3 regions of the Enterobacter sp. JBIWA008 genome follow, and region 2 is predicted to be linked to each of the others. Evidence: riboswitches for the same ligand, from Rfam matches in the RefSeq annotation. Region 2 holds a riboswitch; each other region holds the start of a gene.
The links. A riboswitch is a leader RNA that binds a small molecule or an ion and turns the genes downstream of it on or off. The one in region 2 is predicted to bind thiamine pyrophosphate.
Positions count from the first base shown of each region.

Region 1: another riboswitch for thiamine pyrophosphate. It lies ahead of thiC (phosphomethylpyrimidine synthase ThiC); the one in region 2 lies ahead of thiB (thiamine ABC transporter substrate binding subunit).
Region 3: another riboswitch for thiamine pyrophosphate. It lies ahead of thiM (hydroxyethylthiazole kinase); the one in region 2 lies ahead of thiB (thiamine ABC transporter substrate binding subunit).

Region 1 is NZ_CP074149.1:276,263-281,380, forward strand. It holds gene thiG (thiazole synthase) at 1-119, opposite strand, end outside; gene thiS (sulfur carrier protein ThiS) at 121-321, opposite strand; gene KGP24_RS01330 (HesA/MoeB/ThiF family protein) at 305-1,060, opposite strand; gene thiE (thiamine phosphate synthase) at 1,053-1,688, opposite strand; gene thiC (phosphomethylpyrimidine synthase ThiC) at 1,688-3,583, opposite strand; TPP riboswitch at 3,662-3,773, opposite strand; gene rsd (sigma D regulator) at 3,828-4,325, opposite strand; gene nudC (NAD(+) diphosphatase) at 4,420-5,118, shown strand, end outside.
Region 2 is NZ_CP074149.1:770,738-775,855, reverse strand. It holds gene KGP24_RS03715 (sugar efflux transporter) at 1-546, opposite strand, end outside; gene sgrT (glucose uptake inhibitor SgrT) at 667-819, opposite strand; gene sgrR (HTH-type transcriptional regulator SgrR) at 908-2,563, shown strand; TPP riboswitch at 2,600-2,700, shown strand; gene thiB (thiamine ABC transporter substrate binding subunit) at 2,732-3,715, shown strand; gene thiP (thiamine/thiamine pyrophosphate ABC transporter permease ThiP) at 3,691-5,118, shown strand, end outside.
Region 3 is NZ_CP074149.1:3,182,663-3,187,780, forward strand. It holds gene KGP24_RS15300 (PfkB family carbohydrate kinase) at 1-52, shown strand, start outside; gene KGP24_RS15305 (GntR family transcriptional regulator) at 26-772, opposite strand; gene thiD (bifunctional hydroxymethylpyrimidine kinase/phosphomethylpyrimidine kinase) at 815-1,615, opposite strand; gene thiM (hydroxyethylthiazole kinase) at 1,612-2,382, opposite strand; TPP riboswitch at 2,418-2,514, opposite strand; gene KGP24_RS15320 (YadA C-terminal domain-containing protein) at 3,148-4,023, shown strand; gene KGP24_RS15325 (hypothetical protein) at 4,234-4,668, shown strand; gene KGP24_RS15330 (diaminobutyrate--2-oxoglutarate transaminase) at 4,981-5,118, shown strand, end outside.

The DNA.
Region 1 (5,118 bases), 490 kb from region 2:
AGCGTCACCAGCTGGCTGCCGCTTGCGCGAATGGCATCCACCATCAGCTGCGGTGAGGCGAATTTTCCGGTTCCGGTAAACAGATGCGAATCAAAAACCTTATCGGCAATACGTAACATCTCAGCCCCCTGCGATAACCTGAAACAGCAGGATCTGGTCGCCGTCATTGACCTGCTGATGTTCCCACTGCTCGCGCGGCAGGATCTGTTGATTGAGCGCCAGCGCCGTTCCCGGCTTGAGCTGACGTAATTTATCGAGCAGTACGGCAACGGTAAGCCCGTCGTCGCAGCTCATAGGCTCATCGTTAAACAGAATGCGCATCGCGGCCTCCACATACCGGGCAGCCGCTGGCGCGGCGTAACGCCAGCTGGCGCCAGCCGCTGGAGCGGGCATCAAACAGACGCAGCGTATTGCGTTCTGTGTCCATGCCGCTGAGCAGCTTGATGGCTTCCAGCGCCTGCATGGTGCCCATCACCCCGACCACCGGACCAAGAATGCCCGCCGTACGGCAGTTGCGTGTCGGCTCGGCATTGTCCGGCCACAGGCAGCGATAGCAGCCCTGCGACCACGGCGGGGTCAGGACCATCATTTGCCCGCCGAACCCCACCGCGCTGGCGGTAATGAGCGGCGTATTATTTGCCACGCAGGCGGCGTTAATCGCCTGGCGCGTCGCCATGTTGTCCGTGCAGTCCAGCACTACGTCGGCAAGGGCGACTTCGCAGCGCAGGCTTTCACCGCTAAGCCGCTCCTGTAAGGCAATCAGCTCGATATCCGGGTTGAGCTGGTTCAGGCGCTGCCGGGTGATTTGCGCTTTCGGCTGGTTGATATCCTTGGTGGTAAAGAGGATTTGCCGCTGCAGGTTGCTGAGGTGGACCTCATCGTCGTCGGCCAGGACCAGCGTACCGATACCCGCCCCTGCCAGATAGAGCGCGGCGGGTGCGCCTAATCCCCCCAGGCCAACAATCAGCACCCGGCTGGTGAGCAGTTTTTGCTGCCCGTCGATGGCGATATCTTCCAGCAGGATCTGACGGCTGTAGCGCATAAAATCACGATCATTCATCGCCTGCTCCTGCCAGCTGTAACAGCTGTGCGGTTGCGGCCTGCCAGTCTGCGGCCTGGGTGATGGCGCTGACGACGGCGATGCTGCCGACGCCGGTCTCAAGCACCGCCGGGGCACGTTCAAGGCTGATTCCGCCGATGGCGACGGTGGGGTAATCGGCAAGGCGTTTAACGTGACTCGCCAGCTGCGTCAGTCCCTGCGGTGCGGAGGGCATCTGCTTAGTTTGCGTCGGGAAGACGTGACCCAGCGCGATGTAAGAGGGACGGGCCGCGAGGGCCACGTCGATCTCCATATCATCGTGCGTTGACACGCCCAGACGCAACCCGGCTTCGCGGATTGCGCTCAGGTCCGTTGTTTCCAGGTCCTCCTGACCCAGATGCACGCCATATGCCCGGTGCTTAACGGCCAGCCGCCAGTAGTCGTTGATAAACAGGCGGGCGTTATACCGACGCCCAAGCTCGATTGCGGCAACCACATCGGCTTCCACCTCGTCATCGGGTTTATTCTTGATGCGCAGCTGGAGGGTGCGAACGCCTGTCTCCAGCAGGCGCTCTATCCACGCTACGCTGTCCACCACCGGATAGAGTCCTAAACGGTAGGGGACGGGCGGGAAATCGGGCTGGTACATTACGCCTCCTCTTTTTTGAGATAGATTTCGCCGCCTTTGGCGCGGAAGGTTTCAGACATGTCAGCCATACCCACTTCAATGGTTTGCGCGGCGGCGTAGTCGCGCACCTCCTGGCTGATTTTCATCGAGCAGAATTTTGGCCCGCACATTGAGCAGAAGTGTGCGACTTTGCCTGATTCCTGCGGCAGGGTCTCATCGTGATAAGCGCGGGCGGTGAACGGGTCCAGCGCCAGGTTGAATTGGTCTTCCCAGCGGAATTCGAAGCGCGCCTTCGACATGGCGTTATCGCGGATTTGCGCCCCCGGGTGGCCTTTGGCCAGATCCGCCGCATGAGCGGCAATTTTGTAGGTGATCAGCCCCTGCTTCACGTCCTCTTTGTTTGGCAGGCCGAGATGCTCTTTCGGCGTCACGTAGCAGAGCATGGCGCAGCCGAACCAGCCAATCATCGCCGCACCAATCCCGGAGGTGAAGTGGTCATAGCCCGGAGCAATATCCGTGGTCAACGGACCCAGGGTATAGAACGGCGCTTCGTGGCAGTGCTCCAGCTCTTCGGTCATGTTGCGGCGGATCATTTGCATCGGCACGTGTCCCGGGCCTTCAATCATCACCTGCACGTCATACTCCCAGGCGATTTTGGTCAGTTCGCCCAGCGTGTGCAGCTCGGCAAACTGCGCTTCGTCGTTGGCGTCGCGGATGGAGCCCGGGCGCAGACCGTCACCCAGTGACAGGGATACGTCATAGGCGGCGCAGATTTCGCAGATCTCGCGAAAGTGTTCGTAGAGGAAGTTTTCCTGATGATGGGACAGGCACCACTTCGCCATAATGGAACCGCCGCGCGAGACGATGCCGGTCAGACGCTTCGCCGTCATCGGCACGTAGCGCAGCAGCACGCCCGCGTGAATAGTGAAGTAGTCCACGCCCTGCTCAGCCTGCTCCAGCAGCGTGTCGCGGAATGTTTCCCAGGTGAGGTCTTCGGCAATGCCGTTGACCTTCTCCAGCGCCTGATAAATCGGGACGGTGCCAATCGGTACCGGGCTGTTACGCAGGATCCATTCGCGGGTTTCATGGATATAACGGCCGGTGGAGAGATCCATTACCGTGTCCGCGCCCCAGCGCGTGGACCAGACCAGCTTTTCCACCTCTTCTTCGATGGAGGAGGTGACGGCAGAGTTACCAATGTTCGCGTTGACCTTCACCAGGAAGTTGCGGCCGATAATCATCGGCTCAGATTCCGGGTGGTTGATGTTGGCGGGGATAATTGCGCGCCCGGCGGCCACTTCGTCACGCACAAACTCCGGCGTGATGTTCTCCGGCAGGCGAGCGCCAAAGCCTTCACCCGGATGCTGGTAGCGCAGCACTTCGCTACGGATGCGCTCGCGACCCATGTTTTCGCGGATGGCGATGAACTCCATCTCCGGCGTGACGATGCCCTGGCGCGCGTAGTGCAGCTGGGTCACGCATTTGCCCGCTTTAGCGCGTTTTGGCGTCAGCAAGCCGGTAAAGCGCAGCTCGTCCAGACCGTCGTCGGCCAGGCGCTCTTTGGTGTACGCAGAGCTGCGCACGCTCAGTTCTTCGCAGTCGTTGCGCGCATTAATCCACGGCTGGCGCAGCTTAGCCAGACCCTGCTGGACGTTGATGGCAACAGCAGGATCGCCGTACGGGCCGGAGGTGTCATATACCGGCACGGCTTCGTTGTCTTCATACTGCGGGTTATCTTTGCTGCCGCCGATAAGCGTCGGGCTGAGCTGAATTTCGCGCATTGGGACGCGGATATCGGACTGCGAGCCGGAAATGTAGATGCGTTTCGAGTTCGGGAAAGCGCTGCCTTCCAGAGTGTCGATGAAGTGTTGGGCCTGTGCGCGCTGTTCGCGGCGGGTCAGTTTTGCAGTAGACATAGCTCATTCCAAAAGTGAAGGACATGGCTTGTCAGACGACGGATGAAGCAAGAGAGGATCGCCCAGGGGCGATACAACAGCAGTGTGACTCTTGTTCCCTTCGCAGGTATTAGCCTGATCAGGTTCCGCGGATCCCGAATTAACGGTCTCAGCCCGCGCTTTCAGGCGCTGGGCACTCCGACAAGAAAAATCCCCCTCGTGAGAGGGGCGAATGGTTGTAAATTACTCGTTAACGATAAAGAACTCAAGCAGGGCGCGCGACGTTCTCTTCGTTACTGATGTTCAAATCATTGTCCAGAACGAGGGCGATCAGCTTATCTTCCAGCGTAAATCGCTCTTCCAGCGCTTCACCGAGATCGGAAAGCGCCCGCTGGAACTCGAGATAGTTATCGTGATCGATGGCGTTCTCAAGCGCGGAATCATAGTAATCCATGATCTGCTGGGTGTTGGCTTCCAGCAGCGGATAGAGCTTGCTGGCCGCTAAATAGGGTGTTGTCCCTTCCATTTCGCGGATAATGCGTTCATAAATATTGAAATGGCCGTCGGACAGATAGTCGACCAGGCCCTGACAAAAATCATCCAGCGCTTTTTCATTCAGTCGCATAAACGATTCTTTGCCAGGCTTAATACCGACCAGATTGTAATAAGCCACGAGTAGATGCTTGCGTACATGTAGCCAGCGATCCACCAGTTTGTTACTTCCTCTAACGCGCTCAGTCAGGCTTTGCAGCTGGTTTAACATGGTCGACTCCGCAAATGTAGGATTGAATCTGCTTATCCAGAATGTAACCACAATGCTAACAACATGTCAGTGAAGCGAAGGTAGTGCAATAGATATGGATCGTATTATTGAAAAATCAGATCTGGGTTGGTGGATCGTCAGCCACGAACAAAAATTATGGTTGCCCGGTGGAGAACTGCCCTACGGTGCGGCGGAAACGTTCGATCTCGCGGGTCAGCCTGCGCTAAAGATCGGCGAGTGGCAGGGTGAGCCGGTGTGGTTGATCCAACAAGCGCGTCGTCAGGATCTGGGATCCGTTCGCCAGGTGTTGGATCTGGACGTGGGCCTGTTCCAGCTGGCGGGGCGCGGTGTGCAGCTGGCGGAGTTTTACCGCTCGCATAAATACTGCGGCTACTGCGGTCATACCATGCGTCCGAGCAAAACCGAGTGGGCGATGCTCTGCAGCCACTGCCGCGAACGCTACTATCCGCAAATTGCGCCGTGCATTATTGTCGCTATCCGCCGGGATGATGCTATTTTGCTGGCGCAGCATACCCGTCATCGCAACGGCGTTCACACCGTGCTGGCCGGCTTCGTCGAGGTGGGAGAAACGCTGGAACAGGCGGTGGCTCGCGAGGTGATGGAGGAGAGCGGGATAAAAGTGAAGAACCTGCGCTATGTCACCTCTCAGCCGTGGCCGTTCCCACAGTCGCTGATGACGGCCTTTATGGCCGAATACGACAGCGGTGAGATCGTTATCGACCAGAAAGAACTGCTGGATGCGAACTGGTATCGCTACGACGATCTACCGCTG
Region 2 (5,118 bases):
GACAAAAATCCCGGCGGCGATGGAGAACATGGCGGTAAAGCCGTAGTTCAACGCCAGCATGAAGGCCAGCGGCGGACCGATGACCCACGCCAGCGAGAGCTGGGCACGCATCACCGAGCTGAACATCACCACTTCCCGCGCCGAGCTATCCGCATATTCGCGGGCCAGCGCGAACAGCTGCGGCATGGCGGTGTTCGCCAGCGACGCCAGCAGCACGCCGCAGGTAATAAGCGTCAGATAATGACGGTTGAAGGCAAAGAGCAGCGCGTTGCCCACGGCCATGGCGCAGCAAAAGAGGATCAGCCTGCGGCGATCGCCCTGGCTGTCCGATCGTTTCGCCAGCGCGAGGCTGACCAGGATCCCGGCAATGGCGTTGACGGTGTAAAACAGGCCGACCCAAAACGGCTGTGCCCCCACCTCGCGGCTGAGAAACAGGCTCAGCGTCGGCGCCTGCAGCGCCCCCGCCACGCCCATCATAAAGGCCACCAGCATAAAAGCGGCATACACGCCGTTCAGGCGTCGCCCCATCGTCATCAACCACAGCATGCGCAAGTCCTTGTGAAAGCGAATCGAAATTGGGTGAAAGAATAAACGAAAAAAGCCAGCAAAAACATTTTGCTGGCGGGTGATAAGCACCAATACTCAGTCACACATGATCGAGGCGAGTTAGCGGGAAGAGGCCGGTGTTGTAACGTCCCACTGCATCAATTCTTCTAACGTTTTCAGCCGTTGCTCTGCACACCGGCGGGCCAGCCAGGACGATCCTTTTGTCGCTGAAAAGTACTGCTGATAAAACTGACGTGCGGTAGACCTCTTCATAATTTACCTCCTCGCTTCATCGAGAAGAATTATTGGCCTAATATAGGGATAAATAAATTGCTGGTTTTTTGTCAGGAGTTCCCCTTTTATGCCTTCCGGTCGTCTGCAACAACAGTTTATCCGCCTCTGGCAGTGCTGCGAGGGGCAATCGCAGGAGACCACGCTCAACGAGCTGGCTGACCTGCTTAGCTGTTCCCGCCGCCATATGCGTACGCTGCTCAACACCATGCAGCAGCAGGGTTGGCTAAGTTGGGAAGCGGAGGCGGGACGTGGGAAACGCTCGCGGCTGACCTTTCTCTATACCGGGCTGGCACTGCAGCAGCAGCGCGCGGAAGATCTGCTCGAGCAGGACCGCATCGATCAGCTGGTACAGCTGGTTGGCGACAAAGCCGCCGTGCGCCAGATGCTGGTTTCCCATCTCGGGCGCAGCTTTCGTCAGGGCCGCCACATCCTGCGGGTGCTCTACTACCGTCCGATGAAAAATCTGTTGCCCGGCACGGCCTTACGCCGCTCAGAAACCCACATGGCCCGGCAAATCTTCAGCGGCCTGACGCGGATAAATGAGGAAAACGGGGAACTGGAAGCGGATATCGCGCACCACTGGCAGCAACTTTCCCCGCGCCACTGGCGCTTCTTTTTACGCCCCGGCATCCACTTTCACCACGGCCGCGAGCTGGAAATGCACGACGTCATTGCCTCTCTGGAACGAGCCCGCAGGCTGCCGCTCTACTCGCATATTTCGCGCATCCACTCCCCCACGGCCTGGACGCTGGATATTGAGCTGTCGCAGCAGGACAAGTGGCTTCCCTGGCTGCTGGGCTATGTGCCGTCGATGATTTTGCCCGGTGAGTGGGAATCAATGAACAATTTTGCCAGCCTGCCAATTGGCACCGGGCCTTACTCCGTCTCCCGCAATAACAGCAACCAGCTGAAAATCCGCGCGTTCGATGACTACTTTGGCTATCGGGCGCTCATCGACGAAGTGAACGTCTGGGTATTACCGGATCTCAATGAAGACCTAAGCTGCGGGCTAACGCTTGAAGGCCCCACCACGGGAGAAAAAGCCGTGGAGAGTCGCCTGGAAGAGGGATGTTACTACCTCCTCTTTGACCGCCGCACCCACCGTGGGGCAAACCAGGCCGTCCGCAAGTGGATCAGCCACGTTTTATCCCCTTCCAATCTTATCTACCATGCGGAAGAGCAGTACCAGACATACTGGTTCCCGGCGTACGGCCTGCTTCCGCGCTGGCATCACGCCCGCCCGGTTCACTGCGACAAACCCGCCGGACTGGAGTCCATCACCCTGACCTACTACCGCGAGCACGTGGAGCATCGTTTTATCGCCAGAATCATGACCCGACTGCTGGCAGCAGAGGGGGTCACGTTAGACGTCAGGGAAGTGGACTATGACGAATGGCATCAGGGGGAGATCGCCAGTGATATCTGGCTCAACAGCGCCAACTTTACCCTGCCGCTCGATTTCTCGCTCTTCTCGCATCTGTATGAAGTCCCGCTGATCCAGCACTGCATCGACCGTGACTGGCAACAGGATGCCGCCCAGTGGCGTGCGGGAGAAATGAATCTTGCTGCGTGGTGCCAGCAGCTGCTGGCCGAGCAGGCAATCGTGCCGTTGATCCACCACTGGCTGATGATCCAGGGTCAGCGCAGCATGCGCGGCCTGCGGATGAATACTCTGGGCTGGTTTGATTTTAAATCCGCCTGGTTTGCGCCGCCGGAGCCATAACGCTTTCGTAATATTCACCAAATCATTACAATAGCGCCGTTCTCAACGGGGTGCTGCATCACAGATGTGCGCTGAGATAATACCCGTCGAACCTGATCCGGATAACGCCGGCGAAGGGATTTGAGGCTGTCGCTCAAAATCCTTTGCCACTCAACTTTGAGGTGCAAAGTGTTAAAAAAAGTTCTCCCCCTGCTGGCGCTGTTTGCGCTGCCTGCTTTTGCGAAGCCCGTCCTGACGGTCTACACCTATGACTCCTTCTCTGCCGACTGGGGCCCTGGCCCGGTGGTTAAAAAAGCCTTTGAAGCGGACTGTAACTGCGAGCTGAAGTTCGTGGCGCTGGAAGATGGCGTGTCGCTGCTCAACCGTCTGCGCATGGAAGGGAAAAACAGCAAGGCCGACGTGGTGCTCGGGCTGGATAACAACCTGCTGGAAGCCGCCTCGCAAACCAAACTGTTTGCCAAAAGCGGCGTAGCGGCAGATGCCGTTAACGTGCCTGGCGGCTGGAAAAACGACACCTTTGTGCCGTTCGACTATGGCTACTTTGCTTTTGTTTACGACAAAAATAAGCTGAAAAACCCGCCGAAGAGCCTGAAAGAGCTGGTCGAGAGTGACCAGAAATGGCGCGTGATTTATGAAGATCCGCGTACCAGCACACCGGGTCTGGGCCTGCTGCTGTGGATGCAAAAGGTGTACGGGGATAAAGCACCGGAAGCGTGGCAGAAACTGGCCGCCAAAACCGTCACCGTCACCAAAGGCTGGAGCGAAGCCTATGGCCTGTTCCTGAAAGGCGAAAGCGACCTGGTGCTGAGCTACACCACCTCTCCGGCCTATCACATTATCGCCGAGAAGAAAGATAACTATGCTGCCGCTGATTTTGCTGAAGGGCACTATCTGCAGGTGGAAGTCGCCGCGCGTACCGCCGCCAGCAAACAGCCGGAGCTGGCCGAGAAGTTCCTGAAGTTCATGGTTTCACCGGCGTTCCAGAATGCCATTCCCGCAGGCAACTGGATGTATCCGGTCACCAGCGTTGCGCTGCCCGCAGGTTTCGAGCAGTTGACCAAACCAACAGCCTCGCTGGAGTTTACGCCGCAGCAGGTCGCCGCGCAGCGTGCGGCATGGGTAAGTGAATGGCAACGCGCCGTCAGCCGTTGATTCCCGGCTGGTTACTTCCCGGGCTGCTCGCCGCCGTAGTGATGGTAGTGGTCAGCCTGGGGGCTTTTCTTGCACTGTGGTTCAACGCGCCAGAGAGTGACCTGCTCGCCCTCTGGCACGACAGCTACCTCTGGCACGTTATCCGGTTCTCCTTCTGGCAGGCGTTACTTTCTGCCCTGCTGTCGGTTATCCCGGCCATTTTTCTGGCACGCGCACTGTATCGTCGGCGTTTCCCAGGCAGAGAGGCGCTGCTTCGCCTGTGTGCCATGACGCTGATCCTGCCCGTGCTGGTGGCGGTATTTGGGATCCTCAGCGTTTACGGTCGCCAGGGCTGGCTGGCTTCGCTGTTCGGCCAGCTTGGTCTGGAATGGTCATTCTCTCCATACGGCCTGCAGGGCATTCTGCTGGCGCACGTATTTTTCAATATGCCGATGGCGACGCGCCTCTTTTTGCAGGCGCTGGAAAACATTCCCGGCGAACAGCGTCAGGTTGCTGCCCAGCTCGGCATGCGCGGCGTGTCGTTCTTCCGCTTTGTCGAATGGCCCTGGCTGCGCCGCCAGATCCCGCCCGTCGCGGCGTTAATCTTCATGCTCTGCTTTGCCAGCTTTGCCACCGTGCTGTCGCTCGGCGGCGGGCCGCAGGCCACCACCATTGAGCTGGCGATTTACCAGGCCTTAAGCTACGACTACGATCCCGGTCGCGCCGCGCTGCTGGCGATGATGCAGATGGCGTGCTGCCTTGCGCTGGTGCTGTTGAGCCAGCGGCTGAGTAAAGCCATTCCCGCAGGAAGCAATCAAATTACCGGCTGGCGCGATCCGCAGGATAGCCTGCACAGCCGCGTTACCGATTTTATCCTGATCGCGCTGGCGCTCCTGCTTCTGCTGCCGCCGCTGATGGCCGTTATCGTTGACGGACTGAACCTCAATCTCATGTCCGTCCTGCAACAGCCCGTCCTCTGGCAGGCGACCTGGACCTCGCTGCGTATCGCCCTGGCGGCAGGATTGCTGTGCGTCATGCTGACCATGATGCTGCTGTGGAGCAGCCGTGAACTCTATGCCCGGCAGGCCCAAAAGGCCGGACAGGCGCTGGAGCTGACGGGCATGCTGATTCTGGCGATGCCGGGCATCGTGCTGGCGACGGGCTTCTTTTTACTGTTCAACAGCACCATCGGCCTGCCGGAAAGCGCCGACGGCATTGTGATTTTCACCAACGCCCTGATGGCCATCCCCTACGCGCTTAAAGTGCTGGAAAACCCGATGCGCGACGTCAACAGCCGCTACGGTTTGCTGTGCCAGTCGCTGGGCATGCAGGGATGGCAGCGGCTGAAGGTGGTCGAACTGCGCGCGCTAAAACGTCCGCTGGCGCAGGCGCTGGCGTTTGCCTGCGTGCTGTCGATTGGGGAT
Region 3 (5,118 bases), 2.4 Mb from region 2:
GGACTGCGCCCCGACTCGCGACGAATTATTCCTCGCACACAAAGACGTATAGATCGCTGCGACAGTAGCTGATGCTGTACTCAATCGGCCGGTGCTGTTGGTCAAGCGCGACCTGCTTGATCACCAGCACCGGTATTTTTTCATCCATCTTAATGTGCGCCTGAAACTCGCTGTCCGGCATGCGGGCGCTTACCCGTGAACGGGTACGCTGTGGGAAAATATTCTGACTGCGGAAGTAATCGTACAGTGAAATCCCTATAGCATCCGGATCGGGAATGAGCCCAACCGGTACCCAGGACTCTTCAATCGACACCGCATCTTCATCCACATAGCGAATGCGCTTGAGCAAAAAGACTTCGCTGTCCGGAGGGATCGACAGGTGGCTTGCGACCTCTTCCGGGCATTTCACCACCCGCTTGTTGACCCACAGCGTATTAGGCTTTTGGCCGCGCAGTACCACCTGCCGGGAAAAGCCGCGCGCCTCTTTTAGCGAATATTCAAAGATGTTGTTGATTTGCGTGCCATAGCCACGGGAACGCGTCACCACCCCCTCTTCCTCCAGCGCCTGCATCGCTTTTCGCACGGTGATGCGCGACACCCCGGTTAACTGGCTCAGATCGCGCTCGCCGGGCAAAATGTTCCCGTGCTCCAGCATGCCGCTTCGCACCGCATTTTTTACCGTTTCGGCAAACTTCAGGTACAGCGGCGTGTTGTCGGGCGCGGCGATCCGTTCATTCAGTTGAGCGATTAACCGGGTATGCGCTTGTTCCATCTCTGTTTTTCTCAGGCGTGATGTATCCTGCCAGTATACGGCTTACCACCATGCATGAAAATGGTGTACCGGCCCAATACCGTGACCGACTTCCAGAGTATCGGCTTTTGCCAGCGCCGCCGAGAGCCAGATTTTCGCTTCGCGCACCGTATCGGCCCAGCTTTCATGCCGCGGGCGCAGCGCCGCCAGCGCGGCCGAAAGCGTACAGCCCGTGCCGTGGGTGTTTTTGGTCTGCACGCGCGGAGCGGTAAAACGCACTTCGCCGTCGCGGGTAAAGAGCCAGTCCGGGCTTTCAGCGTCATCCAGATGGCCGCCCTTCATCAGCACCGCCCCGCAGCCCATCGACAGCAGCGCGTTCCCCTGCTCTTTCATCTCGCGTTCCGTTTGCGCATGCGATGCGCCCAACAGCGCGGCGGCTTCCGGCAGATTGGGCGTGATAAGCGCCACCTGCGGCAGCAGCTTTTTGCGCAGCGTCTCGACGGCAGAGGCGGAGAGCAGCGGGTCACCGCTTTTTGCCAGCATGACGGTATCCAGCACCACGTTTCGCACCTGATAGCGTTTAAGCCGCTCGGCCACCGCTTCCACAATGTCGGTCTCGGCCAACATGCCGATCTTGGTGGTATCGATGCGCACGTCGCTGAACACTGAATCCAGCTGCGCGGCAACAAAATCCGGCTCGATACGGTAAACCGACTGCACGCCGCGCGTGTTTTGCGCCACCAGCGCGGTAATGACGGAACAGCCGTATGCGCCAAGGGCGGAGAAGGTTTTCAGGTCAGCCTGGATACCCGCGCCGCCGCTGGGATCGGTGCCGGCTATGGTCAGGGCGTTAATCCGTTTCATGCCAGTTCCTCCAGCGTGTAGAGCGCATCCAGGAACGCGCTGGCAAAACTGCCTGGGCCACGAGAATGCGCAATGGCTGTCGTTCCGGCTCGCTTCATAAATCCGCACGCGGCGGAGACGTTATCCAGCCTGTCGCCCGGCAGTGAGCAACTCGCCGCCACAACGGCAGAGAGTGCGCACCCGGTTCCCACCACGCGCGTCATCAGCGGATCGCCGCCCGTTACCGTGCGGGTGCGTTGCCCATCAGTGATGTAATCCACCTCACCGGTGACTACCACAACGGCATTGGTCTGGCGAGCCAGCGCCTGTGCGGCGGGCACCGCGCTGGCTGCGGTGTCGGTTGTATCGACGCCGCGTCCGCCCGCGCTCATTCCGGCAAGAGCCAGAATTTCGGAGGCATTGCCGCGAATGGCGGCCGGTTTCAGGGCCAGGATTTGATGGCAAAAGCGGGTGCGGAACGTCAGGGCGCCCGCGGCAACCGGGTCCAGCGTCCAGGGCTTGCCTGCAGCGACCGCGCTCTCAATCGCCCGACGCATCGCCTGGGCACGCGGTGAGGTCAGCGTACCAACGTTGATCAGCAATGCATCGGCGATGCCGGCAAACTGTTCAGCCTCTTCCGCCTCAATCACCATCGCCGGCGAGGCGCCAAGCGCCAGCAGAACGTTGGCAGTAAAGGTCTGTACGACGTCGTTAGTCATACAATGCGTAAGCGGAGAACGGGTTCGGAAGTGGTGTAAAACGTGTAAATCGAGCAGGTCAGGCTGCATGGGTTCGCTCCTGCCTTGCGTGAAGAAGCGATGACCGGGAAGGCATCTGACTTCCCTACGCTGGCATTATCCAGATCAGGTAATACGGGTATTTCTCAGCCTTCACAAAGAAGGGCACCCCGAGTCAAAATACTTTTAAAACAGTGAGTTATCAAACTCATTAACGTTAGGTAGTGTAACCGCGGCCGTAGGCCAGGCGCAAGGAGTTTCGATTTATCACCCCGTTTGTTACAGCGGAAATCTCCAGTCGTTCTTTCCCTTCATTTACCTACATTTATTACGCTTTAGTTAATTCTGGTTCGATAATTGTTAATACGTTATTGAAAAACTTTATTACGCACTTTTATTGTGTCTATTATTTTTGTTCTTTATTACGTGCTTCTTCTGCTTTTATAAGATATGAAAACTTCTTTCGCATGAAAGAATAAGAAGGTATTAATTTATTTAACTCTATTAAACATTTGTACTTTCATCAATAGCTTAACGCTCACATTGATTTATCGAACAATCCATAAGTTAATGTATACATTAAATAAATCTCCTCGATACCGCATCCTGACCTTTCATTTATTCATATCATTTATGATTTAGATCAAAATCATTAATTTGAGTTTAATTGATAGTTTATTCACGCAATTAAAAAAGCTCCGGGCAATAAATATCCTGTATTGACATACGGAAATACAGATAACCACATGCTCACTATGGCAAAAACTGTTCTGCTTAAATTTGTTTTTCAAAACGTTAATGATGTGAGTCCTTCGAATGAAAGTTTTAAATAAATCTGTTGTTTCTGTTTTTGTATTGGGGGTGGTAGCAGGTAGCGCCATGAATATTACTGACGCTGCTGCTGCCGTTTGGGATGACGCATCAATCACAAATATTGTGAATGACCATCAAGACCAAATTACGCAAAACAAGGATGATAGTATTGCTCGCGATCTCTCAACTGAAAATCGCTTAACGCAGGTGGATAGTGACCTTCAATCCACTAAATTAGGTGTTTTGGTTATTGAGAAAGCCACAAATGAGGCTAACCAAAAAGCCTTACTTGCTGGTGCGCTTGCAGATACCGCCAATCAAAAAAGCGATGCTGCTTTACAGGGTGTCACGACGAACGGCACAGAAATTAGCAATATGGAGAACGTTAATAAAGTGCAAGATAACCGTCTTAATAGCCTGGAAAATGCCCCTAAACCCACTAACGGCGTAGATGGCAAAGATGGCGTGACGACCACCGTGACGCGCATGCAGGTAGACGCAGCAACACAAACTAAAGTGGCTGATAATACCCAGGCGGTTACCGCCACCGCTCAGGATCTGCTGGCAACGAAACAGACGTTACAGGCAATGAATAATAATACCAACCAGCAATTTAAATCACTGCACGATGAAGTGGATAATAATAAGAAGCAAGCCAATGCGGGTATTTCAGGAGCCATGGCGATGGCAGGTTTACCGCAAGTACAAACGAATCAGCATGTTATGTTTTCTGCTGGCGGAGCTACATACAATAGTGAAAGCGCCATTGCCGTCGGGGCATCCGTTAACTTTAGTTCACATGTCATCGCGAAAGTGAGCTTCTCTGATGATACCGCCAATAATATGGGAGCATCAGTTGGCGTCGGAATGGGCTTTTAACTAAATACAACTGAAGCATTATTAACTGACGCCATTAAGTTAATAACCCGCTTGCCTCTGGCAAGAATCGCGATGACAGAAAAAACATGCTCAGATATATCATTCTTTCAGCGACCCTGCATCTGATGCTCATTGGTGTCGGCATTTGGGTCGGCATGATGTACGTCTCCTATTATCTGTGCGTTTTATAAGGTGGAGAAAAATTTAGCTATGAAAACTCAATTAATATTGATTGCACTGATGTTGACGGTAGCGACAACACCGGCTCATGCCATTAATGCGCACTATCGTGCTCAATTAGAACGTTCAGGATGTACTGAGATGAACGCGAATGACGGCTCTTGTGATATCCACAAAACAAAAGCCCAAAATGCGGCGCAGCACGCACCAGCTAAGGTCCACGACCCTTTGCGTGAAGCCACTTTCACATCGGATGCGGTTAACGCCACGATTTCAAACGGCTTTTTTAACGCCACCATTAACGGTAAAAAGGCCACCGTGAAACGTCTGAATGCTCATTTCTATGAAATTCACGGTAATGGTTTTGTTATATCGCTAAGCCTTGATGAGAACGGCATTACCACGGCGTCCTGGAATAAGACGGCAGGACGTAACCACGGCATTTTGCAGGTGTCGCAGAAATAAAGATAACAAGGAGGCAGTCTGCCTCCTTTTCGGTCAGCGAATGGCACGATTTGTCACACTCTTTTTTATGAATTTACAGTCAGGGTAGAACACACGTAACAGGCTGTTTTTCTTTACCATAAAGTGCAATTTTCTTCCTAAAAAAGGGGATATCTTCTCCCCTGAGCGCCATGTCACAAAACAGTAAACAAATTAACCATTGAGCCCCGTGGCAAAAGGCTCTATATTGGCGGCGTTTTTTTCAGGCCCCATCTGTTTTTTAACTTTTTATTCAATCGTGGCTCATAACGAAGCGGCGGTTGTAGGAGTGATATGATGACGGATAAAGTCCGTATTGACACCGTAGATGCCCACAAAAGCAACGAAACCTATCTGGCCCGTCAGGCCGAGTTTGAATCTAACGTCAGGAGTTATCCGCGCAAACTGCCTTTAGCCATCGCTAAAGCAGAA